DNA from 3 places in the Arthrobacter sp. NPDC092385 genome. Region 1 is predicted to be linked to each of the others. Evidence: riboswitches for the same ligand, from Rfam matches in the RefSeq annotation. Region 1 holds a riboswitch; each other region holds the start of a gene.
The links. Region 1 has a riboswitch for thiamine pyrophosphate ahead of ACIQCY_RS01425 (ECF transporter S component). Riboswitches for the same ligand answer to the same signal wherever they lie in the genome.

Region 1 (10,491 bases):
ACGCTCAGGTCCGGGCTGCAGACCGTCATCGGCCTCACCATCGGGATCGTACTGGCCCACATCGCGATGTGGGCGGGGGAGCCCGATGGGCTGACGATCGCCTTCGTCGTCGGGATGGGTGTGCTTCTGGCAGGTGCCCTGAAGAGGACGGCGGGCGGCGGATCCGGTATCGCCTCCGCCGGACTGTTCGTCCTGATCCTGGGCAACGACAACCTCGGGTACTCGCTGGGGTACTTCGTCCAGACGGTTGTCGGGGTCGGCGTCGGGCTGGCCGTCAGCGCGCTCATCCTGCCACCACTCAATCTCGACGACGCGGTGGGACAGATGAGCCGGCTCCGCAGGGCGGCCGCGCGGCAGCTCCAGGAGATGGGCGAGGCGCTGGACGAGGACTGGGCTGCGGATGACCCGCGCTGGGCGCAGCGGCGGGACGAGCTCACGGAGTCGGCCCGCAACGCGCGGGAGGCCCTGCAGTACGCGGACGAGAGCCGGAAGGGAAACGTCCGACGGCGCTTCCACCCGCGGGACGTGCGCCGCGACTACCGCCATGTCGAAGTCCTGGAGGTCGTCGCATTCCATACCCTCAACATCACGAACATGCTGCAGGATGCGCTCCATGGGACGTCCCGTGAGCACCCCCTGCCGAACGCGGTCCGCCCGCCCCTGCGGGAGGCCTTCACCGCTGTCGGGGATGTGCTCGATCTGTGGACGGTGGAGGAGAACGACGCCGAGACGTTCCAGGCAGCCGAGAGCAGCCTCGCAGCGCTCGAAGCCGCAGCGTACGAGGCCTCGTCCCGCGATATCCCCTTCGGGGCAGCAGCCGCGATCGCGATGAGCCTGCACCGTATCCTGCAGGCGGTGACGCCCGACCGTCACATCTAGGGTGAGGGCCGGTCCGCGATGCGCTTCACGGACGGTGCGCACGCCTGGCGCTGGTCCGTCCCCCGGCCGTTCCGGCCCCGGTCCGATCAGCGGTCGGGGTCGCCGGACCGTCCGTGTGCCGCGCCGGTGGGGAATCCGATGCTGAGGAGCTGCGGCGCCGAGCAGCATCCGCCGGCATCCGGGACATCTGCCGGAGCTGCGCCGGCTGCGGAGTCCAGGTCCGTGCTGCAGACACCCGTCCCGGGCAGCTCGAGTTGCAGGCGGGAGGCAGCCTCGAGGTCACCCGCGATCGCGGCGGTGACGGAACGGACCTGCTCATACCCGGTGGCCAGCAGGAATGTGGGGGCTCGCCCGTAGGACTTCATCCCGACGAGATAGAAGTCCTTCTCGGGATGCGCCAGGACGTCGGCGCCGTGGGCTGGGACTGTTCCGCAGGAATGGAATTCCGGGTCGATCAGGGGCCCGAGGGCACGGGGTGCTTCGACAGCCGGATCCAGTTCGAGGCGGAGCTCGCGCAGCATGTCGAGATCGGGGCGGAACCCGGTGGCGGGCACGAGGACGTCGACGTCGACGGTGCGGGGACCGTCCGGCGTCGACGCCGTGACGGCGAGGGCCGATCCGGTCCCGGTGAGCGAGGTGATGGCGAAGCCGGCGATGAGTTCGACGACGCCGTCCCTGACGAGGGTCCTCAGGCGGCTGCCGAGTGCGCCGCGGGCGGGCAGGCCGTCGAGGTCCTCGCCGCCGTAGAGGCGTTGGGCCGACGCACTGCCGCGGACGGCCCAGAGGATGCGGGTGCCGGGCTCGTTCCGGGCGACCTGACCGAGGTTGATCAGGGTGTTCGCAGCGGAGTGGCCGGCGCCGACGACCATGACCGTCCTGCCTGCGAACCGTCCCCGTTCAGCGCCGACGACGTCAGGCAACGGACCGGTGATGAATCGGGATGCCGCGCCTTCCCCGGGTGCCGTCAGTCCGGCCTGTCCGAGCGGGTTGGGTCGGCTCCAGGTGCCGGAGGCGTCGATGACGGCTCGCACGAGGTGGTCCGTGGTGCCCCCGGGTGCTGTGACCCGGACGAGGAACGGTGTGGTGTCGCGGTCCTTGCTGCGGGTCTTGTCCATGCCGAGGCGGGTGACTGCGATGACCCGGCTGTCGAAGTGGAGGGCATCGGTGATGGCTGGGATGGCGGCGAGGGGTTCGAGGTAGGACTCCACCAGTTCCCGGCCGTACGGCAGTGCGGTACGGCGCGGTTCGGTCCAACCGGTGGGTTCAAGCAGCCGGCGGGCTGCGGGGTCGATGTCGTACTCCCAGGGCGAGAACAGGCGGATGTGCCCCCACTGCCGGATCGCCGCACCGACGCCGGGCCCCTGCTCGAACACGATCGGAGTCAGGCCCTGCTCGAGCAGGTTGGCGGCCGCCGAGAGGCCGATGGGTCCAGCGCCGATGACGGCGACCGGAAGGCCGGTCGCACCACAGCCGGTGGCGGAGCGTGTTCCGGGGGTGGCCTCAGGCATGAGCGGTGGTCCCGTCGGTGGGCAGGAGTTCGCTGATGAGCTGCTGGATGCGGCCCTTGATCTCGTCGCGGATCGGGCGGACGGACTCGACACCCTTCCCGGCGGGATCCTCGAGCACCCAGTCCTCGTACCGCTTGCCCGGGAAGTACGGGCACTCATCCCCGCAGCCCATCGTGACGACGACGTCGGAAGCCTTCACGGCCTCGGCGGTGAGGACCTTCGGGGTCTCGGCGGTGATGTCGATGCCCTCTTCCTGCATGGCCTCGACCGCCGCCGGGTTGACCTGATCGGCGGGCTGGGACCCGGCGGACAGAACCTCGATGCGCCCCTCGGAGAGGTGGTCCAGGTATGCGGCGGCCATCTGCGAACGTCCTGCGTTGTGGACGCAGACGAACAAAACCGACGGCTTCCTGCCCTCGGTGGTCGTCTCGATGCTCATGGTGATCCTTTGTTCAGCGCCTGTGCGGAGATCGACAGGTTTCGATGTCGAGTATGGGGAGATATATCGATGATTGTCAATGTCGAGGTACGGTGGGTGTATGACGACGATCTCCGAGCCCAGGACAGCGGACCTCGCAGCGACCGGAGCCGCCGAAGCGGCCCCTGATGCTGCGGGTGAAGAGGTCCCCTGCTGCGTGCCGTCGGGGGCTCCTGCGATGAGCGCGGACCGGGCCGAGGAACTGGCGAGGCAGTTCAAGGCGATCGCCGATCCGAACCGTCTGCGCCTGATCTCGCTGATCTCCTCGAGCGTCGGGAACGAGGCATGCGTCTGTGACCTCACCGAGCCGCTGGATCTCGGGCAACCGACCGTGTCGCATCACCTGAAGATCCTTGTCGACGCAGGCATCCTGCATCGTGAGAAGCGCGGTGTGTGGGCGTATTTCTCGATCGTGCCCGGCGCCCTGGACTCCCTCGCCGGCATCCTCACCGAACCCCGGTGACCCCTGACCTCTCCGGGCCCCTGCCCGCCCAGAAGAATCGAGAATCCCTGTGAGTTCCAAGGCCGACAAGCCCTCCGTCCTGTTCGTGTGCGTGAAGAACGGCGGCAAGTCCCAGATGGCCGCCGGGCTCATGGACAAGGTCGCCGGGGACTCCGTGGCGACGGCGTCGGCCGGGTCGAAGCCGGGCTCCGCGGTCAACGGCCTCTCGGCCGAGGTCCTGGCGGAGGTGGGGGTGGACATCAGCCAGAACGTGCCTCGTCCGACCACCGTCGCGGACCAGAGCCAAGCGGACCTCGTGGTCATCCTCGGTGCTGAAGCGCAGGTCGACGAGGTCGAGGGCACTCTGTACGAGCGCTGGGAGACCGACGAGCCCGGCGACCGCGGTATCGACGGCATCGAACGCATGCGCCTGGTCCGCGACGACATCCTCGAACGCGTCACAGCCCTGCACGCCACCCTGATGGCCCGTAGCTGACCAGTGCCGACGCGGTCGTCGGCAGCCGGTCCCATCTGCTTCGTCTCCAGGCCCTTCCCTGCCCTCTTCCGTGAGTTCCTCCCGCGTGTTCCTCCCATAAGGAGTCCTGCTGCCATGACTGTGGTCGCCATCCTGATCTTCCTCGCCACCCTGACCCTGGTCATCTGGCAGCCCCGAGGCCTCGGCATCGGCTGGTCCGCCCTCGGTGGTGCGGCGGTGGCCCTCATCACCACGGTGGTGAGCCTGTCCGACATCCCCGTCGTCTGGGACATCGTGTGGAATGCGACGTTCGCGTTCGTGGCGATCGTCATCATCTCCCTGATCCTCGACGAGTCCGGGTTCTTCACCTGGGCAGCGCTGCACGTCGCACGGTGGGGCAGGGGTGACGGGCGACTGCTGTTCACGCTCATCGTCCTGCTCGGGGCAGCGATCGCGGCGGTGTTCGCGAATGACGGGGCGGCGCTGATCCTCACGCCGATCGTCATCCAGATGCTCCTGGCCCTGAAATTCCCTGCCAGGGCGTCCCTCGGGTTCATCATCGCGTGCGGGTTCATCTCCGACGCCGGCAGCCTGCCCCTGGTCGTATCGAACCTGGTCAACATCGTCACCGCGGACTTCTTCGACATCGGCTTCGCCCGCTACGCGGCCGTGATGGTCCCGGTCGGCATCGTGTCCGTCGCGGCCAGCCTCGGCGTCCTGCTCCTGTTCTTCCGCACAGCGATCCCACGCCGCTACGACGTCGCCGTCCTCGCCAGTCCGAAGTCCGCCATCGCGGACCCGCTGACGTTCAGGGCCGGCTGGGTGATCCTCGGGGTCCTGCTCGTGGGCTACTTCGCCGCCGAACCACTGCACATCCCACTCTCCGCCGTCGCGGGAGCCGGAGCCGTCGTCCTGATGATCGTCGCCTCCCGCCGGCCGGCCTTCCTCTTCCCCCGGACCAGCACCCTCACCGGCGCGTCCGCAGTGCCGGGATCGACGCCAGGATCACCTGAAGGCGCCGAACGGGCAGCGGACCCCGACTACGAGACGGTCGGTGCGTCCCACCGGTCGACGGCACGTCCTCACGGTATGCCGGTCACCCGCGCCCCCGCCGATTCGGACCGGGGTGATGAAGGATCTGCACAGGGTGGCGCGGCCGCCCTCCCGCACGGGAGGATCTCCGTTCCACGGATCCTGAAGGAAGCGCCCTGGCAGATCGTCCTGTTCTCCATCGGCATGTACCTGGTCGTCTACGGGCTGCGGAACCAGGGCCTGACCGACGAGCTCGCCAGCGTCTTCTCCACCATCGGCACCGGCGGGGTACTCATCACCGCACTCGGCGTCGGCGTCATCGTCGCCGTCCTCGCGTCCCTGATGAACAACCTGCCCACCGTCCTCATCGCATCGTTGGCCATCGGCTCCGCAGGAGCTGCCGGGCTGACTCAGGAAGCCATGATCTACGCCAACGTCATCGGCTCCGACCTCGGGCCGAAGATCACCCCTATCGGCAGCCTCGCGACCCTGCTCTGGCTGCACGTCCTGGACCGCAAGGGCATCCACATCGGCTGGGGCCAGTACTTCCGGATCGGCATCGTGCTGACCATCCCCGTGCTCGTCATCACCCTCCTCGCCCTCGCCGGATGGCTCACCATCATCGGCACCTGAGCGCCAGGAGGGGGCCCGCCGCGTACCCCGTACGCGAAACGGCGGGCGCCCCTCCTGCACCCCTGCCGGGAAGGGCTCAGGTCAGGTCGCGTGTCTTCGAGAAGCGGTCGATCGCCTTCTGCGTCGAGCGGTTGGTGAGCACCTGGATGGTCGTGCTGACCGCACCCGAGATCACGGCGAACACGAGGGCCGAGCGCAGGGTGTTCTCCAGCCCGTCCTTGCTCTTGGGCGGGGCCTCACCGGTGATCTTCTCCCACAGGAAGTCGACGAGCTTGGTCCCGACGAAGCCCGCACCCACGCTCATGCCGGCGCCGAGCAATTTGAACACCACGTTCATGGTTTCTCCTTCTAGTCCGATAGTCCTGGGCCTAGCCTAGCCGCGGCCCACGCCCCTCCGCAGGTGTAGGATCGGTAGCGCTCAACCAACAAACGACAGGGGAGCGCCGATTCGCAGCAGGCTGCGGAACGGGCGCTGAGAGTGCGGACCGCCGCAGACCCTCGAACCTGATCCGGCTAGTACCGGCGAAGGGAGTCGAGTTCTCAGAGTGCACGGATGCTGCTTCAACGGCAGTCCGGCACTCTCCCCTCCTGTACCTCAGGAGGACATCACCATGGCATCACCAACGGCCCTCAAGGGCACCTCTCCGCGCACCAACCAGTGGCGCGTCGTCGACATCGTGGTGGCCTCGGTCATCGCGGTCGCCGTCGGCGTCCTGTTCTTCGCCTGGTCGGCCGGCTACTCGGGCATCAGCGTGCTCACCGCCGGCTTCCCGCCCCTGGCGGGCCTCTACTCGGGCGGCTGGCTGATCGCGGGAGTGCTCGGCGGGCTGATCATCCGGAAGCCCGGCGCCGCCCTCTACTGCGAGGTGCTCGCGGCCGCGGTCTCGGCGCTCATCGGCACCCAGTTCGGCATCCTCGTCCTCGTCTCCGGGCTCATCCAGGGACTCGGGGCCGAGCTGGTCTTCCTGCTGTTCCTGTACCGGAAGTGGAACCTGCCCGTGGCACTGCTGGCGGGCCTCGCAGCGGGGCTCGCCCTCGCGATCAGCGAGAACATCATGTACAACGCGCTGTGGACCATCGAGTTCAAGGTCCTCTACACCGTGTTCGCCGCCATCTCCGGCGTCGTCATCGCCGGCCTGCTGTCCTGGCTCGCCATGCGCGGCCTCGCGAAGACGGGCGTGCTGTCCTCCTTCGCCGCGGGCCGCACGGCGGACGTGTGACACCAGTCGACGCGCTATCCCCGGGAGCGGTGCACGTCCGCGCCCGGGGATGGGGCTGGCGCCATGCCGGCAGGAAGGCGTTCGCTGCGCGCCGGCTGGACCTCGACATCCAGCCGGGGGAGCGGGTCCTGCTCCTCGGGGCGTCCGGCGCGGGAAAATCCACCGTGCTGCACGGCCTGGCCGGGGTGCTCGGCACCAACGACGAGGGCGAGCAGGAGGGTGAGCTCCTGCTTGACGGCGCCCCGCCCGCTACGGCGCGGGGACGCGCAGGGCTCGTCCTGCAGGATCCGGAGACGCAGGTCGTGCTGGCGCGCGTGGGCGACGAGGTGGCCTTCGCTGCCGAGAACCTCGCCGTGCCGCGGGAGGAGATCTGGCAGCGCGTGGGACGGGCGCTCGACGACGTCGGCCTGGACCTCCCGCTCGACCACCCCACCACCGCGCTGTCCGGCGGGCAGAAACAGCGCCTCGCGCTCGCGTCCGTGCTCGCGATGGAACCCGGCCTGCTCCTGCTCGACGAACCCACCGCGAACCTCGACCCCGACGGCGTGCTGGAGGTACGCGACGCCGTCGTCCGGGTCCTCGAGCGGACCGGGGCGACGCTCGTGGTCGTGGAGCACCGTGTGGCGGTGTGGGCCGACGTCGTCGATCGCGTGATCGTGCTCGATGCCGAGGGCGGTGTCCTCGCGGACGGTGCCCCGGCAACCGTGCTCAGCCGGGAGGAGACGCGAAGCCGGCTCGCGGCGGCAGGCGTATGGGTCCCGGGCCTCCGGCCTCCCGTGGGCGGGCGGGTGCCCGGCGGCGGCGGGGAGGTGCTCCTCTCGGCGCACGGCCTGGCCGTGGCCAGGACGAAGCGCGGGCCGGCCGCCGTGGAGGACCTCGGGCTCGAGGTGCGCGCTGCGGAGGCCCTGAGCATCACCGGGCCGAACGGTGCGGGGAAGTCGACGGCGGCGCTCACGCTCGGCGGCCTCCTCCGTCCGCGGGCCGGGACGCTCGAGGCGTCCGCCCGGCTCGCCGGCGAGGCCGGGAGGAACCCGTTCCGCTGGCGCTCCTCCCAGCTCGTGCAGCGCATCGGCACGGTCTTCCAGGAGCCCGAGCACCAGTTCCTCACGGCGAGCGTCGCGGAGGAACTCGAGTTCGGGCCGAGGAGGGTCAGCGGGAGCGCGGACCCCCGGCGCATCGCCGAGCTGGCCGAGCGGCTCCGGCTCACCCATCTGCTGAAGGCCAATCCGTTCACACTGTCCGGCGGGGAGAAGCGCCGCCTGTCGGTCGCGACGATGCTCGCCACAGCCCCGCGCATCCTCATCCTGGACGAGCCCACCTTCGGCCAGGACGCCGGGACCTGGGCCGAACTCGTCACCCTGCTGCGCGAACTGATCGACGACGGCGTGGCCGTCCTCTCCGTGACGCACGACGCCGACTTCATCGGCGCGCTCGGCGGAGCATCGCTGCACATCATCGGTGGAGCGGGACGGCTGGTGTCCCGATGAGCAGCGACTACCTGACGCCGGTCCTGACCGGGAAGACCCTCGTGCGGGCCAATCCGGTGTCCAAGCTGTTCGCCGCCACGGTCATCACGTTCGCCCTGATGGCGAGCATCGACTGGGTCAGTGCCGCGGTGGTGCTCGCCTCGGAGCTCGCCCTCATGCCGCTGCTGGGCATCAGTGTGGTGGGCCTGGCGCGGCGTATCTGGCCCCTGCTGGTCGCGGCCGTGGTCGGCGCCTACGGGACCGCCCTGCTGGCGGAGAAGAGCGGCGCGGTCCTGCTCGACGTCGGGCCCCTCCTCTTCACCGAGGGATCGGTGGCCGCGGGCACCGCCGTGGGGCTGAGGGGCCTGGCGCTCGCGCTGCCGGGCATCTTCATCCTCCTCACCACCGACCCCACCGACCTGGCCGATGCCCTCGCGCAGAAACTGCACCTGCCGCACCGCTTCGTGCTCGGCGGCCTGGCATCGCTGAGGCTCGTCGGCCTGCTGGTGGAGCAGTGGGAGACACTCGGGCTCGCGCGCCACGCCCGGGGCATCGGCTCGGACGGGTCCGTCGTCGCCCGCACCCGGAACCTGCTGGGGCAGTCCTTCGGGCTCATCGTGCAGGCCATCCGGCGCGCCACGCGGCTCGCGACCGCGATGGAGGCGCGCGGATTCGGCGGCGGGACGCGCACGTGGGCGCGGACGAGCACCTTCTCCCCGCTCGACGCCGGTGTCGCCGTCGTCGGGCTCCTGATCGCCGCGGGCGCAGTAACGGCGGCCGTCCTGGCCGGGACCTGGAATTTCATCCTGTCCTGACCGGGGCGGCCGCCGTGTCGGCGCTGGTGCAGCGGGCTCCTACAGCACGTCCGCGAGGAAGGACCGCAGGCGCGGGGTCTGCGCGTCGTCGAAGATCGCGGCCGGCGGACCGGATTCCACGACCACGCCGCCGTCCATGAACGTCACGGTGTCGGAGACGTTGCGAGAGAAACCCATCTCGTGGGTCACGACGACCATGGTCATGCCCGCCGAGGCCAGATCCGCCATGAGGGCGAGGACGCCCTTGACGAGCTCGGGGTCCAGGGCGGACGTCGCCTCGTCGAAGAACATGACCTCGGGGTCCATCGCCAGCGCCCGGGCGATCGCGACGCGCTGCTGCTGGCCGCCCGAGAGGTTGCCGGGCCGCACATCGGCCTTGTGCTTCAGTCCCACCAGGTCCAGCTGCGCCAGCGCCTTCTCCCGGGCCTCGTCCGCGGACATCTTCCGGAGCTTGCGCAGCGCCAGGGACACGTTGTCCACCACGGTCTTGTGGGGGAAGAGGTTGAACTGCTGGAACACCATGCCGATGCGGCGGCGCAGCTCGTCCGGGTTGTCCTTCAGCACGGACCGGCCGTCGAGCAGGATGTCTCCCCTGTCCGGTTCGATCAGCCGGTTGAGGACACGCAGGAGCGTGGACTTGCCGGATCCGGACGGGCCGATGACCGACGCCGTCGTGCCCTGCTCCACGTGCAGGTCGATGCCGCGGAGCACGTGGTTGGTCCCGAAGGACAGGTGGAGGTCCCTGCCGGTCAGGGTTCCCGATTCGATGGTCTTCACGCCTTGGCTCCTTCGCCGATCTTCGCGGCCAGTTCGTCCGGTTCCGGCTTCTCCCTCTTGCCCGTCCGCAACTTGTTGTCGATGTAGTTGACCAGGTGGGTCAGCGGGATCGTGAGGCACAGGTACAGGACGGCGGAGGCGATGAGCGGCGAGAGGTTGCCCGTGTTGCTGGCCGCATCGTTGCCGATCCGGAACAGTTCACGCTCGCTGGTCAGCAGCCCGAGGAAGTAGATGAGCGAGGATTCCTTGATCAGCGCGATGAACTGGTTCACCAGGGCGGGCAGCACGCGCCGCACGCCCTGGGGAACCACCACGAGCTGCATCGACGAGCGGTAGCTGAAGCCCAGGGCGCGCGAGGCCTCCAGCTGTCCCTTCTCCACGCTCTGGATACCGGAGCGGAAGATCTCGCCGATGTAGGCCGCCGCCATGAGCGACAGCGCGAGGATCCCCATGGGGAACGGGCTCGTGCTGCCGGTGGCCTCGCGGTAGATCGGGCTGAGTCCGATGCCGATGAGCAGGATGATCACGACGGCGGGCACCCCACGGAAGATGTCCGTGTAGATGCGCGCCGCCCAGCGGAGCAGCCGGTTGCGGGAGATCCCCATGATCGCGAGGACCATGCCGAGGACCGTCCCGATGACGCCGGACGCGATCGCGAGGATCAGGGTGTTCCGCAGGCCGACCGCGAGGAGCTCCGGCAGGACGGCGGCCATCGCCTCCCAGTCGAAGAAGGTCTGCGCGAGCTGTTCAAGGGCATTCATGGAGG
Region 2 (10,491 bases), on a different contig from region 1:
TGCACAGGGCGGGCGTGACGGTGGTCCTCGACCGCTCCGGCGTCACCGGGCCCGACGGCGCGAGCCACCACGGCATGTGGGACCTGGCCATGCTGCAGGCCGTCCCCGGGCTGCATCTCGCCGCTCCGCGCGACGCCTCCCGGCTGCGTGAGGAACTGCGCGAGGCCGTCGCCATCTCCGACGCCCCCAGCGTGGTCCGCTACTCCAAGGGGTCCGTCGGCGCGGAGGTCGAGGCGATCGAGCGCCTCGACGACGGCGTCGACGTACTCTCCCGCAGGCCTGCCGGCTCGAGCTCCAACGACGTCCTCATCGTCAGCGTGGGGGCGATGAGCGAACTCGCGCTCGATGTGTCCAACAGGCTCGGGGCGCAGGGCATCAGCTCCACCGTGATCGATCCCCGCTGGCTCCTGCCGGTCCGCCGATCGGTGATCGACCTGGCCGCCGAGCACCGCATCGTGATCGTCATCGAGGACGGCGTGCGCGCCGGCGGTGTCGGCTCGAGGATCCGCCAGGAGATGCGCTCGGCCGGCGTCGACACGGCGCTCAACGAGGTGGGCCTCCCGGTCGAGTTCCTCGACCACGGTTCGCGGAACCAGGTCCTCGAGCGCGTGGGCCTGACCGCCCAGAAGATCACGCACGACGTCGTCGCGCAGGTCCTGGGCACGAAGGTCCCGGTCGCCCGGCCGCTCGCCGGCGACCATGCACCCGCCACGGGGCAACTCCCGAAGCACTGATCGTCGGTACCGTCCACGGCGGGAACCGCGGACGGTACTGCGCGTGCGTGGTCGTCGGCCCGTTCCCGGCGGGTCCGGCCCGACCGGGGCCCCTTCCGGAAGGCGATGTGAGACAATGGCGAAGGCTGGCGGGGGAACCACATTCTCGCGCCGGTCCAGTGACAGGCTTCCGTTCCACGAGCGATGCTTCCGTCCTACCGAGTCCGCCACGTCGGCGGAAGGAGGCGGAATCCGCTGGCGGGACCCACCGTCCATACGGGCGGCTGAGTTGGAAAAGCGCCACTGGTCGCCGAGTGATTCCGCACCCCAATGCCGGTGTGACCTCGGACGACATGACAACGACTTCCGGTCAGCCGCCGGGCGAAGGGCCCGCGGCCGGCCGACATACCGCCCTGAAGGGCGCTGGAATGTGGACGGTGCCGCAGGGGCTTGGAGCGAGTACCCATGGATCAGTCAGAACAGCAGGGGAACGAACAGAACGTCGCGGAAGCATCCGCTGCCGTGCAGGAACCCCAGGAGCAGGTTGCTCCGGTGAAGGCGCCGCGGAAGCGCCGCACCGCCAGCGCACCGGCCGGAGCGCCACCCAGGGTGCCGGAGCCGTCGCCCGAGGCGGCGGCCGCCGCCGAGCCCGTCCGCAAGAGGGCCACCAGGGTCCGTAAGCCGGTCGTCGTCACCGACGAGACCGCCGCCGAGGCTCCCGCCGGATCCTCCTCCCCGTCCGACGACGTGCCGACAGGTGTCACGGCTGGTTCGCCGGCCGGGTCCGACGCCGCGCCGGCCGCTCCCGCCCGCGCGCCCCGCACCCGCCGTCGTGCCGCCACGGCCGAAGCCGGCCCCGCCCGCCCGGTCGAGCAGCCCGCCGTCGCAGAGCCCGCCGTCGCAGAGACCGCCGCCGGTGCACCAGTCCCCGTCCCCGCCCCCGAAGCGGCGACCACCGAGGCCCTGCCTGCACCAGGAGACGCTGCGACCACGGACAGCACGGAGGCCGATGCATCCTCCGCCGAGAAGCCGGCACGGACTCGCCGCACCTCGACCAGGACCCGCACCCGCAGGGCGTCGGAGCCCGTGCAGGCCGAAGGCGCCGTCCAGACCGATGGCGCCGTCCAGGCCGACGGGACACGCTCCGCCGCCGCCGTCGACGCCGCCGCAGCACCCGATGCCGCTGCCCCTGCCGACCGCACCGCACGACCGGCCTCCGAACCCGCCGCCGGCTCCACCTCGGCCGCCGCCGAGGAACCCCAGGAATCGCCCGGTGCCGCGCCCGAGGACGCCGCTCAGGACGAATCGGAGCCGGAGAACCGCTTCGACCCGTTCGCCGTCCCCGAGTCACCGCTCTCCCTGCTGTTCCACGCCCCGGACCTCACCGCCGTCGCCGTGCCGTCCGTCAGGATCGCGCCGTCCCCGGAGGAGGACACGGAGGAGGAGGAATCCGAGGAGTCCGGCCGCCGGTCGCGTCGGAGCCGCCGCAGCAGGAACCGCACCCGCGGCGACGCGGGCCAGGCTGAAGCGGGCCGGGTGGAAGCAGAGACGGACGAGGCCGACGCCGAGGGCTCCGACGAGCGCCCGCGCTCCAGCGGACCGGAGGACAGCGCGGGAGTGACCTCACGCCGTCGCCGCCGTCGTCGTCGCGGCGACCAGGATCTCGAGCTGTCCGGCGGCGAGGACGACGACCCGCCCAACACCGTCACCCGCGTGCGCGCTCCGCGGCAGGCCAGCGAGCCCGTCTCCGACCGCGTGACCAGCGTCCGCGGCTCCACGCGGCTCGAGGCCAAGAAGCAGCGCCGTCGCGAGTCACGGGACACCGGCCGCCGCCGCCAGGTCATCACCGAGGCGGAGTTCCTTGCGCGCCGCGAGTCCGTGGACCGCCAGATGATCGTGCGCCAGCGCGACGACAGGATCCAGATCGGCGTGCTCGAGGACGGCATCCTGGCCGAGCACTTCGTGTCGAAGACGCAGCAGGACTCGCTGATCGGCAACGTGTACGTGGGCAAGGTGCAGAACGTGCTGCCCAGCATGGAAGCGGCGTTCGTGGACATCGGACGCGGCCGCAACGCCGTGCTCTACGCCGGTGAGGTCAACTGGGACGCTGCGCGCCTCGAAGGCCAGCCGCGCCGCATCGAGCTCGCGCTGAAGTCCGGCGACCCCGTGCTCGTGCAGGTCACCAAGGACCCGGTGGGCCACAAGGGCGCCCGGCTGACGAGCCAGATCTCGCTGCCCGGCCGCTACCTCGTGTACGTGCCCGGCGGCTCCATGACCGGCATCTCGCGCAAGCTGCCCGACGTCGAGCGCAACCGCCTCAAGCGGATCCTCAAGGACCGCCTGCCCGAGAACGCGGGCGTGATCGTCCGGACCGCGGCCGAGGGTGCCAGCGAGGAGGAGCTCACGCACGACATCAACCGGCTGCGGGCTCAGTGGGAGGAGATCGAGCGCAAGGCGGGCTCGACCAAGACCCTGGCGCCCGAGCTGCTGTACGGCGAGCCCGACCTCACCATCAAGGTCGTCCGCGACGTCTTCAACGAGGACTTCTCCAAGCTCGTCGTCTCCGGCGAGGAGGCCTGGGACACCATCGAGGCCTACGTCATGTACGTGGCGCCGGACCTCGTCGGCAGGCTCGAGAAGTGGACGAGCGACGAGGACATCTTCGCGGCCTCACGCATCGACGAGCAGATCTCGAAGGCACTGGAGCGCAAGGTCTTCCTGCCCTCGGGCGGTTCGCTCGTGATCGACCGCACCGAGGCCATGACCGTGGTCGACGTCAACACCGGCAAGTTCACCGGCAGCGGCGGCAACCTCGAGGAGACCGTCACCAAGAACAACCTGGAGGCGGCCGAGGAGGTCGTCCGCCAGCTGCGGCTCCGCGACATCGGCGGGATCATCGTGATCGACTTCATCGACATGGTCCTCGAGGCGAACCGCGACCTCGTGCTGCGCCGCCTCGTCGAGTGCCTCGGCCGGGACAGGACCAAGCACCAGGTCGCCGAGGTGACCTCGCTCGGGCTCGTGCAGATGACGCGCAAGCGCATGGGCACCGGCCTGCTCGAGGTCTTCGGGGAGGACTGCGAGCACTGTGCGGGCCGCGGTGTGGTCACGCACATGGAACCCGTGGAGCACCGCAGCCACACGCCTGTGCAGGACCAGCAGCAGGCGCGCCAGGAGAAGATGTCCCGGAGCGAACGCAAGCGGAACCGGGGCCGGGGCGGACAGCAGGAGGACGCCGCCGTCGTCCAGCCCGCAGCGCCCGTCGCGGAGAGCGCCGACCGTGCAGCGAAGGCGGAGGCAGCCCGTGCGGCACTCGCGACCATCGCGGCCGCCACGCACCACGCCCACGAGGAGCCGGCCGGGGAACCGGACGCTCCAGCGGACATCCAGGTGACCGAAGCCGTCCTGACCATCAACGGCGAGACGGTGACGCTGCCCCGTGCGGACAACCGCCGCCAGGAGGTGCAGGACTCCCAGGAGGCGCCGTCGACACGCCTGACGCTGGACAGCCTCAGCGAGGCGTTCAACAGGAAGCCGGCAGCCGATGGCGCCGGTGCAGGTGCCGATGCGCCCGCGCCCGCCCCCGCGCCGCAGTCTGTCGGGTCCGTGCCGCAGGCAGGCGAGCCCGCGCCGGAGGCAGGCGAGTCCGACGGCGGGAAGGCGCCGGAGCTTCCGGTGGCCGCACCCGCTGCGGAACCGGCCGCAGGACCGGCCCGCCGCACGCGTCCGCGCCGGCGGGTGGCGCGCAGCGCCCAGGGTGCAGCGGACACGACGATCGAGACGCAGGCTCCCGAGGCGCCCGCCGAGCACTCGGGGACGCGGCACGTCGCCAAGGCTCCGGCCCTCGCGCGGAGGCCTGAGCCGTCCGCAGCCGAGCCCCTGATCTTCGGCGTGGGTGTGCCCGCCTCGGAGCTGTAGGAACACCGGGACCGCCCCGTCCCGTACGGGCCGCGAAGGCCGGAGTCCGAGAGGACTCCGGCCTTCGCCGTCTGCAGCCGGGCCGTGCCCGCTGCTATAGGCTGGATCCCGACACGGGGTGCCCTGCCGGATGCAGGGCTGAGATCAAACCCGTCGAACCTGATCTAGTGGGCGCGCGGCGCCCGAGGCCTAGCGGAGGGATGTCGCCATGGAAACTGCCCGTGCATCGAGGAGCTCACGCTCCAGGATTCCCAATATCCTCAGCATCGCCGGTTCGGATCCCAGCGGCGGCGCCGGTATCCAGGCGGACATCAAGAGCATCAGCGCCGGCGGTGGCTATGCGATGGCCGTCGTGACGGCGCTGACCGCGCAGAACACCCTCGGCGTCACCGGAGTGCACACCCCGCCCGTGGCATTCCTGCGGCAGCAACTCGACGCGGTGGCCGGCGACGTCGCCATCGACGCCGTGAAGATCGGCATGCTCGGCAGCGCCGGCATCGCCCGCTGCGTCGCCGAGTGGCTCGACGACGCCCGTCCTCCCGTCGTGGTGCTCGATCCCGTCATGGTCGCCACGAGCGGCGCCCGGCTACTCGACGACGACGCCGTGCGCGCCGTCGTCGACCTCGCCCGCCGTGCCTCGCTCGTCACCCCCAATATCGCGGAACTCGCAGTGCTCGTCGGAGCCGGGCAGGCGCGGTCCTGGCCCGAGGCACTGGAGCAGGGCAGCGCCCTCGCGGAGCAGCTCGGCACGAGCGTGCTGGTGAAGGGCGGGCATCTGCCGGGGGAGCGGTGCCCGGACGCGCTCCTCGTCCCCGGGACGGACGCCGCGGACGCCCTGGTCTTCGACGGCCGGCGGGTCGGGACGACGAACACGCACGGGACGGGATGCTCCCTGTCGTCGGCCATCGCGACGAGGCAGGCCGTGGGAGGGGACTGGTCCCAGGCGGTGCGGGAGGCCAAGTTCTGGCTCGAGGGGGCACTCGAGGCCGCCGACCTGCTCGACGTCGGGAACGGCAGCGGGCCCGTCCACCATTTCCACTCCGCCCAGGATCCGCGCATGCTGCAGCGCTTCACCGATCTCGCCTGGCGGGACACCGCCGCGATCCGCGGGGAGATCCTCGGGCTCGGATTCGTCGCCGGGATGATTCGGGGCAGCCTGCCGGCAGCGGACTTCGCCTACTACCTGCAGCAGGACGCCCTCTACCTCAGGGAGTACTCGGGCGTGCTCGCCCGGGCGGCAGCCATGGCCCCCTCCGAGGACGAGCAGCTGTTCTGGCTGGCCTCCGCGACGTCGTGCCTGCGGACCGAGGCCGAGCTCCACAGGACGTGGCTGGCGCGGGAGACGGGCTTCCGCTTCGGCGAGGGAGCAGCCGGTCCCGTCACGCGCGCCTACTGCGACCACCTGGCGGCCGTCGCCGCCCGCGGCTCGTACGCCGAGCTCGTCGCGGCCGTGCTGCCGTGCTTCTGGCTCTACGCCGCCGTGGGCGACCACGTGCAGGAGAAAGTCCGTGAAGGCGACCATCAGGAGCCCGGCCACCACGGCGGAGACCACCCCTATGCGGAGTGGATCGCCACCTACGCGGACCCCGCCTTCGCGGCGGCGACGGCGCAGGCGAAGCAGATCGTGGACCGCGCGCACAGGAGTGCCTCGGCAGCCGGCAAGGATGCCATGCTGAGGGCGTTCCGATGGTCCGCCGTGTACGAGCGCGATTTCTTCGACGCTCCTCGGGTCCACGGCCCGGGCGCCGCGCCCCGGCCCGCTGATTTGCGGGAAGACGCCGTACTGGCGTAATCTGGACCCTCGGTGCACTCGCCTGTTAACCGGCATGTCCGGCGGCAGCAGCGCAGGCCTTGCAGACTGTGCAGTCAGCAGACCGTGCAGGTTGTCCATCAGGCACGAGCAGCTCCCGGGCTGCGGTGTCGAGGATACGCGGCGCGGGCTCGGCACGAGGAGCAACCTCCCGGATTGCTGCCGAGGCGCACCCAGGTTTTTTCATCAGAAGTCAAGAATGTCGAGAGAAGTGAGTTCCCAAGTGGTGTACGCGATTGTCCGCGCAGGCGGCCGCCAAGAAAAGGTTTCTGTAGGAGACCTCGTTACCCTTGACCGCGTCACCGGTCAGGCAGGAAGCACGTTCAAGCTCCCCGCCCTCCTTCTGGTAGACGGCGCCAAGATCACCTCCGCAGCGGAGGACCTCGAGAAGATCACCGTCACTGCCGAGATCGTCGAGAATCTTCGTGGACCGAAGATTGTCATCCAGAAGTTCAAGAACAAGACCGGCTACAAGAAGCGCCAGGGTCACCGTTCGGAACTGACCCGCGTCAAAATCACAGGCATCGCGTAGTCCCTTCGGGCTACCGATCGGTTCCGCAAGACACTTCAGCGAAGGCAGGCATAACTCATGGCACATAAGAAGGGCGCAAGCTCCACTCGCAACGGTCGCGACTCGAACGCTCAGTTCCTCGGCGTGAAGCGCTTCGGCGGCCAGGTCGTCAAGGCCGGCGAGATCATCGTCCGCCAGCGCGGCACCCACTTCCACCCGGGCGCCAACGTCGGCCGCGGCGGCGACGACACCCTGTTCGCGCTCGAGGCAGGTGCCGTCGAATTCGGTACCCGTCGCGGACGCAAGGTCGTCAACATCGTAGGCGCCGCAGCAGAGTAATTCTGCCGGCGCACGATGCACCAAAGCATTCGGGTGGGGTGAGCCTCTACGGCTCGCCCCACCTTCTTTTAAGCCGGCCAGACCCGGCACAGTGAAGCATTTGTAGAAGGAGACCAACGTGGCGAGCTTCGTTGACCGCGTAGTCCTGCACGTATCCGGAGGCACGGGTGGCCACGGCTGCGTGTCCGTCCACCGCGAGAAGTTCAAGCCCCTCGGTGGGCCCGACGGCGGCAACGGCGGCGACGGCGGCGACGTCATCCTCCGGGTCGACCACCAGACGACGACCCTCCTCGACTACCACCACGCCCCCCACCGGCATGCCACGAACGGCGGCAACGGGATGGGCGACTGGCGCGGCGGCAAGAGCGGCGAGACCTTGATCCTCTCCGTCCCCGACGGCACCGTCGTCAAGACGAAGGACGGGGAGGTCCTCGCGGACCTCGTCGGTGAAGGTACCGAGTTCGTGGCGGCAGCAGGCGGCCAGGGCGGTCTCGGCAACGCGGCGCTGTCCTCCCAGAAGCGCAAGGCCCCCGGCTTCGCGCTGCTCGGCATCCCCGGCGACGAGCGGGACGTCGTCCTCGAGCTGAAGTCCATCGCGGACATCGCCCTCGTCGGCTTCCCATCGGCCGGCAAGTCGAGCCTCATCGCAGCGATGTCGGCCGCGCGCCCCAAGATCGCCGACTATCCCTTCACCACGCTCGTGCCCAACCTCGGCGTCGTCGAAGCCGGTTCCACCCGCTTCACCATCGCGGATGTCCCCGGACTGATCGAGGGTGCCAGCGAGGGCAAGGGCCTCGGGCACCACTTCCTGCGCCATGTGGAGCGCTGCGCGGCCCTCGTGCACGTCCTGGACTGCGCCGCCCTCGAGACGGACCGCGATCCCCTGAAGGACCTCGCGATCATCGAGGGCGAGCTGGAGAAGTACTCGGTCGACATGAGCTTCGCGGGTCCCGACGGCGACGTCGTGCCCCTGAACGAGCGGCCCCGGCTGGTCGCCCTCAACAAGGTGGACGTCCCCGACGGCAAGGACATGGCGGAGTTCGTCCGCCCCGAGCTCGAGGCGCGCGGCTACCGGGTCTTCGAGGTGTCCGCCTCGAGCCACGAGGGACTGCGCCAGCTCGGCTTCGCCATGGCGGAGATCGTCGAGGCTGCGCGCAAGGCCGTGGCCACCGCGCCTCCGAAGGTCGAACCTCCGGTCCTGCGGCCCCGCGGAGTCAACGCGGCCCCGTTCCGGATCCGCCACGAGGAGAAGGACGCCCTGCCGCTCTTTCGCGTCCTCGGTGAGAAGCCCGAGCGCTGGGTCAAGCAGACCGACTTCACCAATGACGAGGCCGTCGGCTACCTCGCGGACCGCCTCGCCAAGGTCGGCGTCGAGGAGCAGCTCTTCAAGTCGGGTGCCAAGCCCGGCGACACCGTGGTGATCGGCGAGGGCGACGGCGTCGTCTTCGATTGGGAGCCGACCATGATGGGCGGGGCCGAGCTCCTTGCCGGGCCGCGCGGCAGCGACCTGCGCCTGGCCGAGTACGTTCGGCCCACGCGCGAGCAGAAGCGTGAGGAGTACCAGGAGCGCAAGGAGGCGAAGGCCGCGGCCCGAGCCGATCTCGAAGCGGACCGCAAGGCCGGCGTCTGGACCGAATCGGTGCAGAACCGCACGCAGACTGCCCCTGCCCGGCAGGAAGCAGACGCCGAGTCCGGGGAGTAGGCGCGCGTGGTTGCGGACCAGCCCCGGCAGCCCCTCGCGTCCCGGTCGGGGCTCGCCACGGCGGGGCGGATCGTCGTCAAGGTCGGTTCGTCGTCGCTGACCTCCGTCACCGGGGGGATCTCGGGTGACGCCCTCGTCGGGCTCGCCGATGTCCTCGCCCGACGGCGCACGGGTGGCACGGAGGTCATCCTGGTGTCCTCCGGGGCGATCGCCGCGGGACTGGCGCCGCTCGGCCTCGCGCGCCGTCCGTCGCAGCTGTCCACCCAGCAGGCGGCGGCGAGCGTGGGACAGGGCCTGCTCATGGCCCAGTACTCGCAGGCCTTCGCGGCCCACGGCGTCACCGTGAGCCAGATCCTGCTGACCGCCGAGGACCTCGTCCGCCGCTCCCACTACGCCAACGCGCACCGTGCGATGGAGAGGCTGCTGAACTTCGGCGTCGTGCCCATCGTCAACGAGAACGACACCGTGGCGAGCCACGAGATCCGCTTCGGCGACAACGACCGCCTCGCGGCCCTCGTCGCCCACCTCGTCAAGGCGGAGGCCCTCGTGCTGCTGTCCGACGTCGACGCGCTCTACGACGGGCCGCCGAGTGCCGGGGCCAGCCGTATTCCGCTCGTCGGCTCGGCGGCCGACCTCGAGGGCGTCACGATCGGACGCGCGGGCAGGGCGGGGGTCGGCACGGGCGGCATGGTCACGAAGGTCGAGGCGGCCACGATCGCCGCGGCGTCCGGTATCCCCGCCCTCGTGACCTCGACCGCGAACGCCGCGGCGGCGCTGCGGGGGGACGACGTCGGCACCTGGTTCACGGCGACCGGCAAGCGCCAGCCGATCCGCCTGCTGTGGCTGGCCCACCTCGCGCGGGTGCTCGGCACGCTCGTGCTCGACGACGGCGCGGTGCGTGCCGTGGGCGAGCGCCGCCGTTCGCTGCTCCCGGCGGGCGTGGTCGACGTCTCGGGCGCCTTCGAGGCCGGGGATCCCGTGCAGCTCGTCAGCGGCGACGGGACCGTCGTGGCGAGGGGCCTCGTGAACTACAGCTCCGCGGAGCTGCCCCGGATGCTCGGCCGCTCCACGCACGACCTCGCGGACGAGCTGGGCGCCGAGTACGAACGCTCCGTCGTGCACGTCAACGACCTCGTGGTGCTCCGCGCTTCCGGCGCGTCATGAAACGACCTCCGGGAACCCTGTCCACCGCTCCTCGATAGAATGGCGGGATGACCGACCTGCAGGCTGAGACCACCACCCGGACCGACGACGCCGCGGCACTGTCGCCGGAGGAGCTCACCGGGGCCGTCCACGGCATCGCGGACAGGGCACGCGTCGCATCGCGCACCCTGGGTCGCGCGAACCGCGCCCGCAAGGACCGCGTGCTGCTCGCCATCGCCGATGCGCTCGTCGCGCGACGCGACCTAGTCCTCGAAGCCAACCGCGCCGACGTCGAGCGCGGGCGTGCGTCCGGCACCTCCGAATACCTGCTGGACCGGCTGAGCCTGGACCCCGA
Region 3 (10,491 bases), on a different contig from region 1:
GACAGGCCGCCCTGCGCGTCCCCGCCGGCACCGTGGAGTGCCACGAGCAGCGGGACCGGCTCATCGGTGGCCAGGGATTCCGGGACGTACACGATCGGGTCCCTGGTCCCCGCGACACCGAGCGCGCTCACCCCCGTCATGGTCGCCGGGCCGGGGTCCGCGGCGCCGGGGCGGGCGGTGAGCACGGCGGGATCCTTCGTATCCTCAGGCTGTCCTGTCTCCATGGGTCCTCCCTCGCAGGCCGTCGCAGCCACGAGGAGCGGCGCGATCATCGCACCGGCAAGCACGGATCTCCTCGTTGCCACACACGGATTCTAGGTTTTCGGGCATGCCGTGATCCCGGTTGCCGTCAACCGCGAAGTCGGCTAGCAGCGGGCGCGGAACGCCCGAACAGGTAGCCCCGGCACCGGGTCTTCGCCCGGCGCCCAGGAGTTCCAGGCGCCGAGCAGGGACCGGGCGGCTTCTGCAGGATCAGGAGCCGCGCACAGGGCGGACACGACGGCGATCCCCGCCGCACCCGCCCGGCGCAGCGGAGCGGCGTCGGCGGCGTCGATGCCCCCGATCGCCACACAGGGAAGGGCGGAAGCCCCTGCCAGGCGGGCGAAGCCGTCGACGCCGAGCGGCGTCGGATGGTCCGGCTTTGTCGCGGTGGCGTGCACGGCGCCCACCCCGAGATAGTCCACGGTGCCGGGCGGCAGGGCGTGGGCGACGGCGAACTGCTCCGCGGTGGCAGCACTCAGGCCGACGACGGCGTCGGGGCCGACGACGCTCCGCACGAGGCCGGCCGGAAGGTCGGACTGGCCCACATGCACGCCATGGACCGGGGCACCCTGCTCGCGTGCCGCCAGGTACACGTCGACCCGGTCGTCGACCAGGACGGGCACGCGATCGCCGACGGCCTCGGCCACCGCGACCAGGAGGGTGAGAAGGTCGCGGCCCCCCGCGTGCTTGTCCCGCACCTGCACGCACGTCGCACCGCCCGCCACCGCGGCCGCGACGACATCCGGGACGGTCCGCGGAGTACTCAGCAGCGTGTCGGTCACGAGATAGAGCGGCAGGTAAGACGCCGGGAGCGGCCGCGGCATCAGTCGCCGTCCGGGAGGTTCAGGCCCTGCACGACGTCGGCCGGCGTGATGGCGGCGAGCGCATCGAGGAAAGCGGGCGCGAAGGTGCCGGGACCCGCCGCAAGTGCGGCGGCCTTCTCGGCGGCGAGCGTGTAGACGCCGGTGGCGGCGGTCGCGGCGAGCAGTGCATCCGGTGTGAGGGAGGCGAAGGCGGCCATGACGGCGCCGAGCGCGCAGCCGCCGCCCGTCACGCGCGTCAGCAGAGGAGTGCCGTTGTCCACCCGGATGACCGCGCCGCGGGCGGGGACGACGGCGTCGACGGGACCGGAGATCGCGACGACCGATCCGTGGCGCTGCGCGAGCGCGCGGGCGGCGTCGAGCGCCGCTGCGGTCTCGTCGGTGGAGTCCACCCCGCGTCCTCCGCCGCCCGCGCCCGCGAGGGCGATGATCTCGGAGGCATTGCCGCGGATGATCGTGGGCCCGAGGGCGACGAGCTGCCGCGCGGCGTCGGTCCGGACGGAGAGGAAGCCCACGGCGACGGGGTCGAGGACCCACGGGGTGCCGGCAGACCCGGCGGCCTCCGCAGCTTCACGCATGGCTGCGCGCTGACTGTCGGTCGGCGTGCCGAGGTTGACGAGGACCCCCGAGGCGACGGGCGCGAACTGGCCGGCCTCCCCGGGGATGTCCACCATGGCGGGAGCGGCGCCGAGTGCGAGCAGGACATTGGCGGTGAAGTTCGTGACGACGGCATTGGTGACGCACTGGACCAGCGGCGAGGCGTTCCGGAGGTCCGCGAGCAGTGCCGCGCATGCTTCGGCGGTGACCCGGCCGTCCTGCGGCGACGCGCCGCGCTCCGGTGCTGGGGGGCGTGTCTGCGCAGGTGTCTCGGTCATGGCTGCCTTTCGCCGGTCGGGCGGAAGGACGGACGGACCGAAGGCCCGGCAGGACATCCCTTCGCCAGTATGAGCTGGATCAGGTTCGACGGGTCTCATCTCAGCCCCTCCCGTGGAGGGACACCCCGTGTCGCTGTTCGAACGATAACGCCTCGGCGCGGAGCTTCCAAGCCGGGGGCGGAAGGGCGGGCACCCGTGCAGCAGGCACGTGCACCCGCCCCAGGGATCAGCGGCCGCCCTCGATTCGGCGGCTGCGCTGCTCCCTGCCGGGGCCTCCGTAGGGGTAGTCGCTGAACGTGGGCGCGCTGACGTCGTCGAGGCGGCCGAGTTCTTCGGGTGTCAGCTCGAGGTCCGCCGACGCGAGGTTGTCCGCCAGCTGCTCCTGCGAGCGCGCTCCGAGGATCACGGAGGTCACGGCGGGCTTCGCCGCGACCCAGGCCAGTGCGACGTGCGAGGCGTTGACGCCGCGTTCGGCGGCGATGCCGGTCACGGTATCGATGATCCGCCACGTCCGGTCCTGGGCGTTGCGCTTCTCCCAGGCCTCCATGCCGCGCTGCGGGTTCTCCCCGAGCCGCGTGGCACCGGTGGGTTCGGTGTCGCGGGAGTACTTGCCGGTCAGCCAGCCGCCGCCCAGGGGCGACCACGGCAGCATCCCCATCTCTGCGTCGAGTACCGCCGGGACGATCTCGGCCTCGATCTCGCGTACGAGCAGCGAGTACTGCGGCTGCAGTGTCACCGGCAGGGAGTAGCCCCGCTGGCGGGCGATCATGACCGCCTTGGTGAGCTGCCAGCCGGTGTAGTTGGAGAACCCGTAGTAGCCGATCTTGCCCTGGACCACCGCTTCGTGGAGGAATCCGAGGGTCTCCTCCAGCGGGGTCAGCGGATCCCACGAGTGCACCTGGTACAGGTCGATGTGGTCCACCCCGAGCCGCGTCAGGGAGGCGTCCAGCGCCCGTCGGAGGTGGCGCCGGGACAGTCCGAGGTCGTTGACGTCCTCGCCCATGGGGAACCTGCCCTTGGACGCCAGGACCATCCGGTCACGCTCCGCAGGGTTCCTGGCGAGCCACCGTCCGATGATCTCCTCGGAGGTGCCGGCCGTGTAGACGTCGGCCGTGTCGATCAGGTTGCCGCCCGCCGCCGCGTAGTCGGACAGGATGGCGTGCGAGACGCCCTCGTCCGATTCCGCGCCGAAGGTCATCGTGCCGAGTGCGAGATGCGATACCGAGGTGCCGCTGTTGCCGAGTTTCCTGTACTCCATGGTGCTCCTTCGTCAGTGGACGGCGCCCTGTGCGGTGGTCATTCGCTGACCGTGACGCCCTTCCAGAAAGCGTAGTAACCACGGATGTTCTCCGCTGCTTCTTTCGGTTCCGGGTAGCTCCAGGCCGCATCCTTGTTCTGCTCACCGTCCACCTCCAGCGTGAAGTAGCTCGCCGTGCCCTTCCAGTGGCAGACGGTCTGGGTCCGGGTCGGTACGAAGTGCTCCTGCGAGATGGAGTTCCGCGGGAAGTAGTGGTTCCCCTCGACCATCACCGTCTCCGCCGATTCCGCGATGACCGTGTTGTTCCAGATTGCTTTCGGCATGATTCCTCTTCCTCGACGGTTCCCGCGCTCGCGTGAGCGCGGTGGCGCCTGCTGCCTGTCGGCGAGGGCGCGGTACCTTCCCCAACTCCCAGGGCAGCCGGAGCATTCCGGGCGCGGGCCTCCTTCGGCGGCCGGCGGGCGCGGTCAGAGCTTCCGTACGGTCAGGATCTGCTCGAGGCGGCCAAAGGGCCCGTCGAGATCGTGCGCGACGCTCGAGGTCAGCCCTACTCCGTGCCCGCCGAAGGTGACGCGGGTGTCGAGCCCCAGCCACTCGCCCCTGGGCAGGCGGTGGAGGTGGATCTGGAGGTCCACGTTGGGGAACATCCAGCTGTCCCCTCCGGGCGGCACACGCGCGGCGATACCGTTGGCGGCATCCATCATGCCGACGAGCCGCACGACGTCGGAGGTCGGCTGCTCCTCGAGCATCGAGTAGGGATTCCGCATCCACACCTGCCCGCGGCCGGGGCGGTGCCCCGGGACGACCCGGACCTCGAGCGAACGGATGAAGCCTCCGGGCCACGCCGTCATGGCCTCGTGCGGACCGGCCTCGTCCGGGCCGGGCATGCGGGGATCCTCCACCGCGGTGACGGCAGCCGTGTCCTGCGCGCCCAGCCGCCAGGCCCTCGCCACGATCGCCGTCCGCCCACCCGCCTCCATCCGGGCCTCCAGCAGTTCGATGGTCCGCCCGGGCCGGACGACGGCGGTGGAGACCTCGAACTCGCCACCCGGGATCATCCCGAGGATGTCGAAGCTGATCCGGCTGAGCTGCATGCCGTCGCGGGGCTCGCACTCGAGGAGGCATTGCGTGAGGAGACCGGAGATGGGAGCCATGTGCTGCTCCTCCGGGTTCCAGGCACCCTGGGCGTGAACGGTCGATTCGAACCTTCCGCCACCGAGGTCGCGGTAGAAAGAATCTGGCACGGGGAGATCTCCTTCATCGGGGAATGCCGGGTGGGCTGCCGGGCAGCACAAGGATGCCCGGGGGCATGGCCCGGGGCGTCGCACCCGCCCTATGCTAGTGGAGCACCTGCTCGTCCCCGCCTCGAGGCGCGGACCGGCCGATGGACCGAGGAACCGAGGCCGGGCCGGAATAGAGTCCGGACATCCCGGGTTCAGTTGATTGACCGGACGAACGATTCAGCGTGCCGGTCCCACCCAGAATTCAACCGCGGCAGCCGGGCGGATCACGTCCGTCGCAGCCGCGCAGCAGATCGAACCGAGCGGATCACCATGACCCAGAGTCCCCCGTCCCGCGTCTCCGACGCGACTCCCAGTCCCGAGGGCTTCGCCCCGTCCGGTGGCGCGCCCTCCGCCACCACGAGCGACCGCGCGCCGGGCGCGCTGCCTGCCCGCGACAGGCTGGTCATCACGCTCCTGCTGATCTCGGCCTTCGTGGTGATCCTCAACGAGACCATCATGGGCGTCGCGATCCCGCGCCTCGTCGAGGACCTCGGCATCACCGTCGGTGCGGGGCAGTGGCTGAGCACGGCCTTCATGCTGACCATGGCCGTCGTCATCCCCATCACCGGTTTCCTGCTGCAGCGGTTCAACACGCGCCCGGTGTTCATGGCCGCGATGGGCCTGTTCAGCCTCGGCACGCTCATCGCCGCCCTGGCACCCGGTTTCGGGGTCCTGGTGGTGGGCCGCGTGGTCCAAGCGAGCGGGACGGCGATCATGATGCCCCTGCTCATGACCACGGTGATGACCCTCGTACCGCCCGCCTCGCGGGGCAAGATCATGGGCAACATCTCGATCGTCATCTCCGTGGCACCCGCGCTCGGCCCCACCATCTCCGGAGCGATCCTCAGCGTGCTGGACTGGCGCTGGATGTTCTGGCTCGTCCTGCCGATCTCGCTCGCGGCGCTCGCCATCGGGTCGGCCAAGATGCAGAACGTGACCGATCCCCGCAGGTCCGCCATCGACGTGCCGTCGGTGATCCTGTCCGCCGTCGCCTTCGGCGGCATCATCTACGGACTCAGCCAGCTGGGTGAGGCCTCGACCGGCAGTGCCGTGCCCGCGTGGCTCCCGCTCGTCGCCGGCGTCCTCGGGCTGGCCGCCTTCGTCTCCCGCCAGCTCGTGCTGCAGCGACGCGGTGCCGCGCTGCTCGACCTCCGGGTCTTCACCTCGCGCAACTTCACCATCTCGATCGTCGCGATCGCCGTGAGCATGATGGCCCTCTTCGGAACGATCATCCTGATCCCGATCTACGTCCAGACCGTCCTCGGCATGGATCCGCTCACCTCCGGCCTGCTGCTCCTTCCCGGCGGCCTCGCGATGGGCCTCCTCGGACCGGTCGTCGGCAGGATCTACGACCGCCGCGGCCCCCGGGTGCTCCTCGTCCCAGGAGCCCTGCTGGTCAGCGCGGTGTTCTGGTCGATGACGCGGCTCACCGAGACCACGCCCGTGGCACTCGTGCTCGTGGCGCATGTCCTGCTCAGCGTGGGCCTTGCCCTGATGTTCACTCCCCTGCTGACCTCGGCCCTCGGGTCCGTCAAGCCGCGCCTGTACTCGCACGGCAGTGCCGTCTTCGGGACCGCACAGCAGCTGGCCGGCGCGGCCGGCACTGCGCTGTTCATCTCGGTGATGACCCTCCAGAGCACGGCCCTCGCCGCGGAGGGCGTCGCCGAGCTGCCGGCGCTGGCGGGCGGTATCCGCTCGGCCTTCCTGTACGGGGCCGTCATCTTCCTGCTGGCCGTCGTCGCCTCGTTCTTCGTGCGTGCACCCGAGGAGACCGGGGACGCCCCGGCCCCCCTGCACTAGGAGCTCGGGTCAGGACTCGGGCTGGCGCAGTTCGATATAGCCGTCGCTCGTGACGCGCGTCTCGTAGACGGGCTGGGGCACGGCGGCGGGGCCGCGGTAGTTCTTGCCGTCGTCGAGCCTGAACATGCTCTGGTGCCAGGGGCAGGTGATGCAGCCGTCCTCGATGGTGCCCTTCTCCAGGGGCCCTCCGAGATGGTTGCAGACACTGTCCATCGCCGTCAGCCGTCCCTCGTGGCGGAGCAGCAGGATGGGAACGCCGTTGGCCTCGACCGTGTGCCGTCCGCCCTCGACGACGTCGGCGTCGCTCGCCACGCGCGTCCAGTCCTTGGGCGCCTCGTGCCAGGCGGTCCGGTTCACGTTGACGGCGCTCGCGTAGCTCAGGTGGCCGCCGAGGTATGCGCTGAACAGCATCGACCCGAGCCCGCCGAGACCGAGCAGGACGCCGAGGGCGCGCTTGTCCTTCGCCCTGGCCACGGCGGAAGCCGTGTAGAGCGCCAGAGCGAGGGAGTTTCCTGCGGCATGGACGATGCCCACGCGGCGTTCCTTCTCCTGGGTGTCCGACCAGTCGTGCAGGCCCGCGATCGCCGTCGGGACCGCCGACAGGATCCCGACGGTGACGAGGAGGTCGGCCGCCTTTTGGGAGCTCCTGCCGCCGGCGAGGTCCAGGAACGAGGCCATGCTCCAGGCGCCCGACGGGACGACGATCATCATGGGATGCAGGTGGTGGCCGATGGCGGTACCGCTGAGCACGTTGCGGACGGCGCGCGGTTTGACGGCCTTGCTGACCGCGGCGGCCAGGGGGTCGGCGATCCTGTCCAGCGATTTGGCGTGCTCCAGTCCGTCCAGCATCGTGTGCAGGATATTCATGCGTTGCTCCTTCTGATCCGGGACGGCGGTGCGCCGGTCCAGCGGGTGGTGACCGCGGCGCCACTCCGTCCCCACCGTTCCAGCAGCCCCTGGACCTGACAACCTGAGCGGGCGCACCGAGGTTTTCCTTGGTGCCGGGGAGATTCGGTGCGAGAATCCGCGCAGGTGTCCGCGGAGGCGGGCTCTTCGCCATCCACCTGCGGGCCGGACGTCAGAGGGGTAGAACTTACGTATGACTCAGACTCCCCTGGTCCTTGGCCCCATACTCCGGTACGTCGATGAAACCTCGGCAAGTATCTGGGTGGAGGTCGGCACTGCGGCACGCGTCGTCGTCCGGGCCGCCCCGCGGTCCTGGGAAGCACGCACGTTCGCGGTCCACGGGCACCATTACGCGCTCGTCGAGGTGGACGGACTCGAGCCGGGAAGCGTCACCCCCTACACCGTGGAGGTCGACGGACACCGGGCCTGGCCCGACCCCGGATCCGTTCCCGACTTCCCGCCGTCGAGCATTGCGACACTCACTCCGGGGAAGCCGCTGCGATTGGCTTTCGGGTCCTGCCGCACGAGCGTCCCCCACACCAAGGAGGGCAATCGGACCCACGGCATCGATGCCATGCGTGCCTACGCGCTCAGCCGGACGAAGGACGACAGTCCACCGCGGCCGGACCTGATGCTTTTCCTCGGCGACCAGGTGTACGCCGATTCCACCAGTGAGGAGATGCAGCAGTTCATCCGCGGGCGGAGGGACATCGAGGAGGAGCCCGGCTCCGAGTTGAAGGACTACGAGGAGTACGCCCACCTGTACAACCTGGCCTGGTCCGACGGCGCCAACCGCTGGCTGCTGTCCACCCTTCCCAGTGCCATGATCTTCGACGACCATGACATCCGCGACGACTGGAACGCCTCCATGTCCTGGAAGCAGGAGATGGAGGCCACCTCCTGGTGGCAGGACCGCATCGTCGCGGGCCTGGCGTCGTACTGGGTGTACCAGCACCTCGGCAACCTGTCACCTGAGCGGCGAGCCGAGGACCCCATCTGGCAGCGGATCGTCAACCATGACGACGCCGCCGAGCTCGACCTGAGCGAGGAACTCGACGCCTTCGCCGACCGGGCGGACAAGGAGCCGGCCAGCTACCGCTGGAGCTACTGCCGCGACTTCGACGACACGCGCCTGATCGTGGTCGACTCCCGCGTCTCCCGCGTGCTGACACCCGATGCGCGGGCCCTGCTCAGCGAGGAGGAGACTGCGTGGCTGGATCACAGGATGGTGGGCGGGTTCCGGCACCTGCTGGTGGGAACCTCGCTGCCGTTCCTCCTGCCGCTGGGGCTGCATCACATCGAGTCCTGGGACGAGGCCCTCGCACAGGGTGCGTGGGGAGCGTGGGGCGCGCGGCTGGGTGAGAAGCTGCGGCAGGGCATGGATCTCGAGCACTGGGCCGCCTTCCAGAACAGCTTCCGCGCCGTGGCCCTCATGGCGACGGACGTGGCGGACGGCAACCGGGGCCCGGCACCGGAAACGGTGACCTTCCTGTCGGGCGACGTCCACTTCTCGTACGTCGCGGAAGCGGACAGGACGTCGGGCAGCCGTATCCTCCAGGTGGTCTGCTCCCCGATCCGCAATCCGCTGCCGCGGCTCCTGCGCTCCTCCACCGCACTCCTCTCCTACGGCGTGGCGTCACCTCTCGGGGCCCTCGTGGCGCGCTCCGTGAAAGTTCCCGACCCACCGTTCCGCTGGCGGAACATCAGGGGACCGTGGTTCGACAACAACCTCGCGTCGCTCGAGGACACCCCGGACGGGCTCACGCTCTCGTGGCAATCGGGAACGGTGGACGGCGACGACCATCTCCACCCCCGACTCAAAGAGGTTGCCGCTCTGACAGTGCCGCGGCGTGGGTCCGAAAATGCGCCGGGAGGGGAGGCTGTGCCCGAGGCAGCGCTCCCTGCGTCCAGGGGCACGCGGGCACGGAGGGGACGGCGGCAGTAGGACAGGCTTCAGGCGCTGCCCTACCCTGCCCGCAAATGCTCACCGATGCATCCTGCGATTGATCTTGCGCTCCTCTCCGGCGACACTGCGATCCCTGTAGGTGATGCCGTCCCCGTCCGCTCCTGTTCTGCTGCACGGACCCGTTCGAGGAGTGACAGATCCTACCGGCGCGCGGCTTCGATGCAGCGCTCTCGCTATGGGCGGCAGCGATCGATCACGACCAGAGGTTGGAGCCTGTGCTTGAGGAGGAGCGGAATCCTGTTCTCTGGCCCGGGGCGCAGACGTCGTCGTTCGGTTGGACTTAGAGGTGTCGGCGACCTCCGGCGACAGGGTTAGGACAAAGGAGTGGACGATGGCGAGAATGACGCGCTCGATGCAACGAGGCGCTGCCGCCGCAGCCGCGGGGCTCGTACTGGTTTCCCTGGCGGGATGCGTGGGGATCAGCGACACCAGCCTCGCTGAAGGGGAATCCTCGGCGAAGGTCGACGGCCAGCGGCTGCAAACCAGCCTCGACGAACTCGTGCGGGCTGGTTTTCCTGCCGCGCTGGGTACGCTCACGGAGGCCGATGGCGACCGCGCGAGCCTGGCCTCCGGTCTCGGCAACATCGAAGACCGGCGGCCGGCAGCACCAGACGGACAGGTCCGCATCGCCAGCAACACGAAGATGTTCACGGCGACGGTGGTGATGCAGCTTGTGGATGAGGGCGTCATCACACTCGACGAGCCGATCGAGACCTACCTGCCGGGTCTGGTAAAAGGTGAGGGAATCGACGCCGAACGGATCTCCATCCGGCACCTTTTGCAGCACACGAGCGGATTGCCCGAGTACATCGCTACTCTGCTCGGCCATGAGGATGGTCTGGCCCGGTACTGGTCGCCGCGGGACACGCTCGATATGGCGTTCACCCAGCCTGTGGCCTTCGCGCCGGGCGCGCGGTGGGAATACAGCAACACCAACTACCAGGTGCTCGGCCTGCTCATCGAACGAATCACCGGGGAGCCGCTCGACAGGCAGATCGACGAGCGCATCGTGCAGCCACTGGGATTGACAGCCACCCTGCTGCCGCACGGCGGAGATCGCAGCATCGAGGGCGATCACCCCCTCGGCTATCACCCTGACGCCGCGACCGGTGACCTCGTCGACACCACTGCGCTCGATCCTGGGGCGACCTGGGCGGCGGGAGGCATGATCTCGACGCCTTCTGAGCTCAATACCTTTATGCAGGCCCTGTTCGCGGGCGAGCTCACGAGCGCTGCGGCACTGAAGGAGATGCTCACCACCGTTCCTGCGGAGGAGGAGGTCTGGCCCGGTTCCGGCTATGGCCTCGGTGTGCAGTCCTAC

Region 2: another riboswitch for thiamine pyrophosphate. It lies ahead of thiD (bifunctional hydroxymethylpyrimidine kinase/phosphomethylpyrimidine kinase); the one in region 1 lies ahead of ACIQCY_RS01425 (ECF transporter S component).
Region 3: another riboswitch for thiamine pyrophosphate. It lies ahead of thiM (hydroxyethylthiazole kinase); the one in region 1 lies ahead of ACIQCY_RS01425 (ECF transporter S component).

What each region holds. Positions count from the first base shown of each region.
Region 1 is NZ_JBIVQL010000001.1:279,184-289,674, forward strand. Features, by position in the region: gene ACIQCY_RS01390 (aromatic acid exporter family protein) at 1-879, shown strand, start outside; gene ACIQCY_RS01395 (NAD(P)-binding protein) at 966-2,387, opposite strand; gene ACIQCY_RS01400 (arsenate reductase ArsC) at 2,380-2,826, opposite strand; gene ACIQCY_RS01405 (ArsR/SmtB family transcription factor) at 3,044-3,328, shown strand; gene ACIQCY_RS01410 (low molecular weight phosphatase family protein) at 3,378-3,803, shown strand; gene ACIQCY_RS01415 (arsenic transporter) at 3,918-5,447, shown strand; gene ACIQCY_RS01420 (DUF4235 domain-containing protein) at 5,524-5,784, opposite strand; TPP riboswitch at 5,872-5,995, shown strand; gene ACIQCY_RS01425 (ECF transporter S component) at 6,059-6,667, shown strand; gene ACIQCY_RS01430 (ABC transporter ATP-binding protein) at 6,664-8,154, shown strand; gene ACIQCY_RS01435 (energy-coupling factor transporter transmembrane component T family protein) at 8,151-8,948, shown strand; gene ACIQCY_RS01440 (amino acid ABC transporter ATP-binding protein) at 8,988-9,725, opposite strand; gene ACIQCY_RS01445 (amino acid ABC transporter permease) at 9,722-10,486, opposite strand.
Region 2 is NZ_JBIVQL010000010.1:97,571-108,061, forward strand. Features, by position in the region: gene dxs (1-deoxy-D-xylulose-5-phosphate synthase) at 1-734, shown strand, start outside; gene ACIQCY_RS13745 (Rne/Rng family ribonuclease) at 1,179-4,631, shown strand; TPP riboswitch at 4,736-4,849, shown strand; gene thiD (bifunctional hydroxymethylpyrimidine kinase/phosphomethylpyrimidine kinase) at 4,840-6,423, shown strand; gene rplU (50S ribosomal protein L21) at 6,665-6,973, shown strand; gene rpmA (50S ribosomal protein L27) at 7,031-7,291, shown strand; gene obgE (GTPase ObgE) at 7,410-8,993, shown strand; gene proB (glutamate 5-kinase) at 9,000-10,157, shown strand; gene ACIQCY_RS13775 (glutamate-5-semialdehyde dehydrogenase) at 10,205-10,491, shown strand, end outside.
Region 3 is NZ_JBIVQL010000018.1:29,786-40,276, reverse strand. Features, by position in the region: gene ACIQCY_RS16590 (alpha/beta hydrolase) at 1-305, opposite strand, end outside; gene thiE (thiamine phosphate synthase) at 366-1,085, opposite strand; gene thiM (hydroxyethylthiazole kinase) at 1,085-1,957, opposite strand; TPP riboswitch at 1,997-2,095, opposite strand; gene ACIQCY_RS16575 (aldo/keto reductase) at 2,184-3,215, opposite strand; gene ACIQCY_RS16570 (DUF427 domain-containing protein) at 3,254-3,538, opposite strand; gene ACIQCY_RS16565 (thioesterase family protein) at 3,683-4,459, opposite strand; gene ACIQCY_RS16560 (MDR family MFS transporter) at 4,769-6,298, shown strand; gene ACIQCY_RS16555 (Rieske 2Fe-2S domain-containing protein) at 6,308-7,165, opposite strand; gene ACIQCY_RS16550 (alkaline phosphatase D family protein) at 7,398-9,149, shown strand; gene ACIQCY_RS16545 (serine hydrolase domain-containing protein) at 9,502-10,491, shown strand, end outside.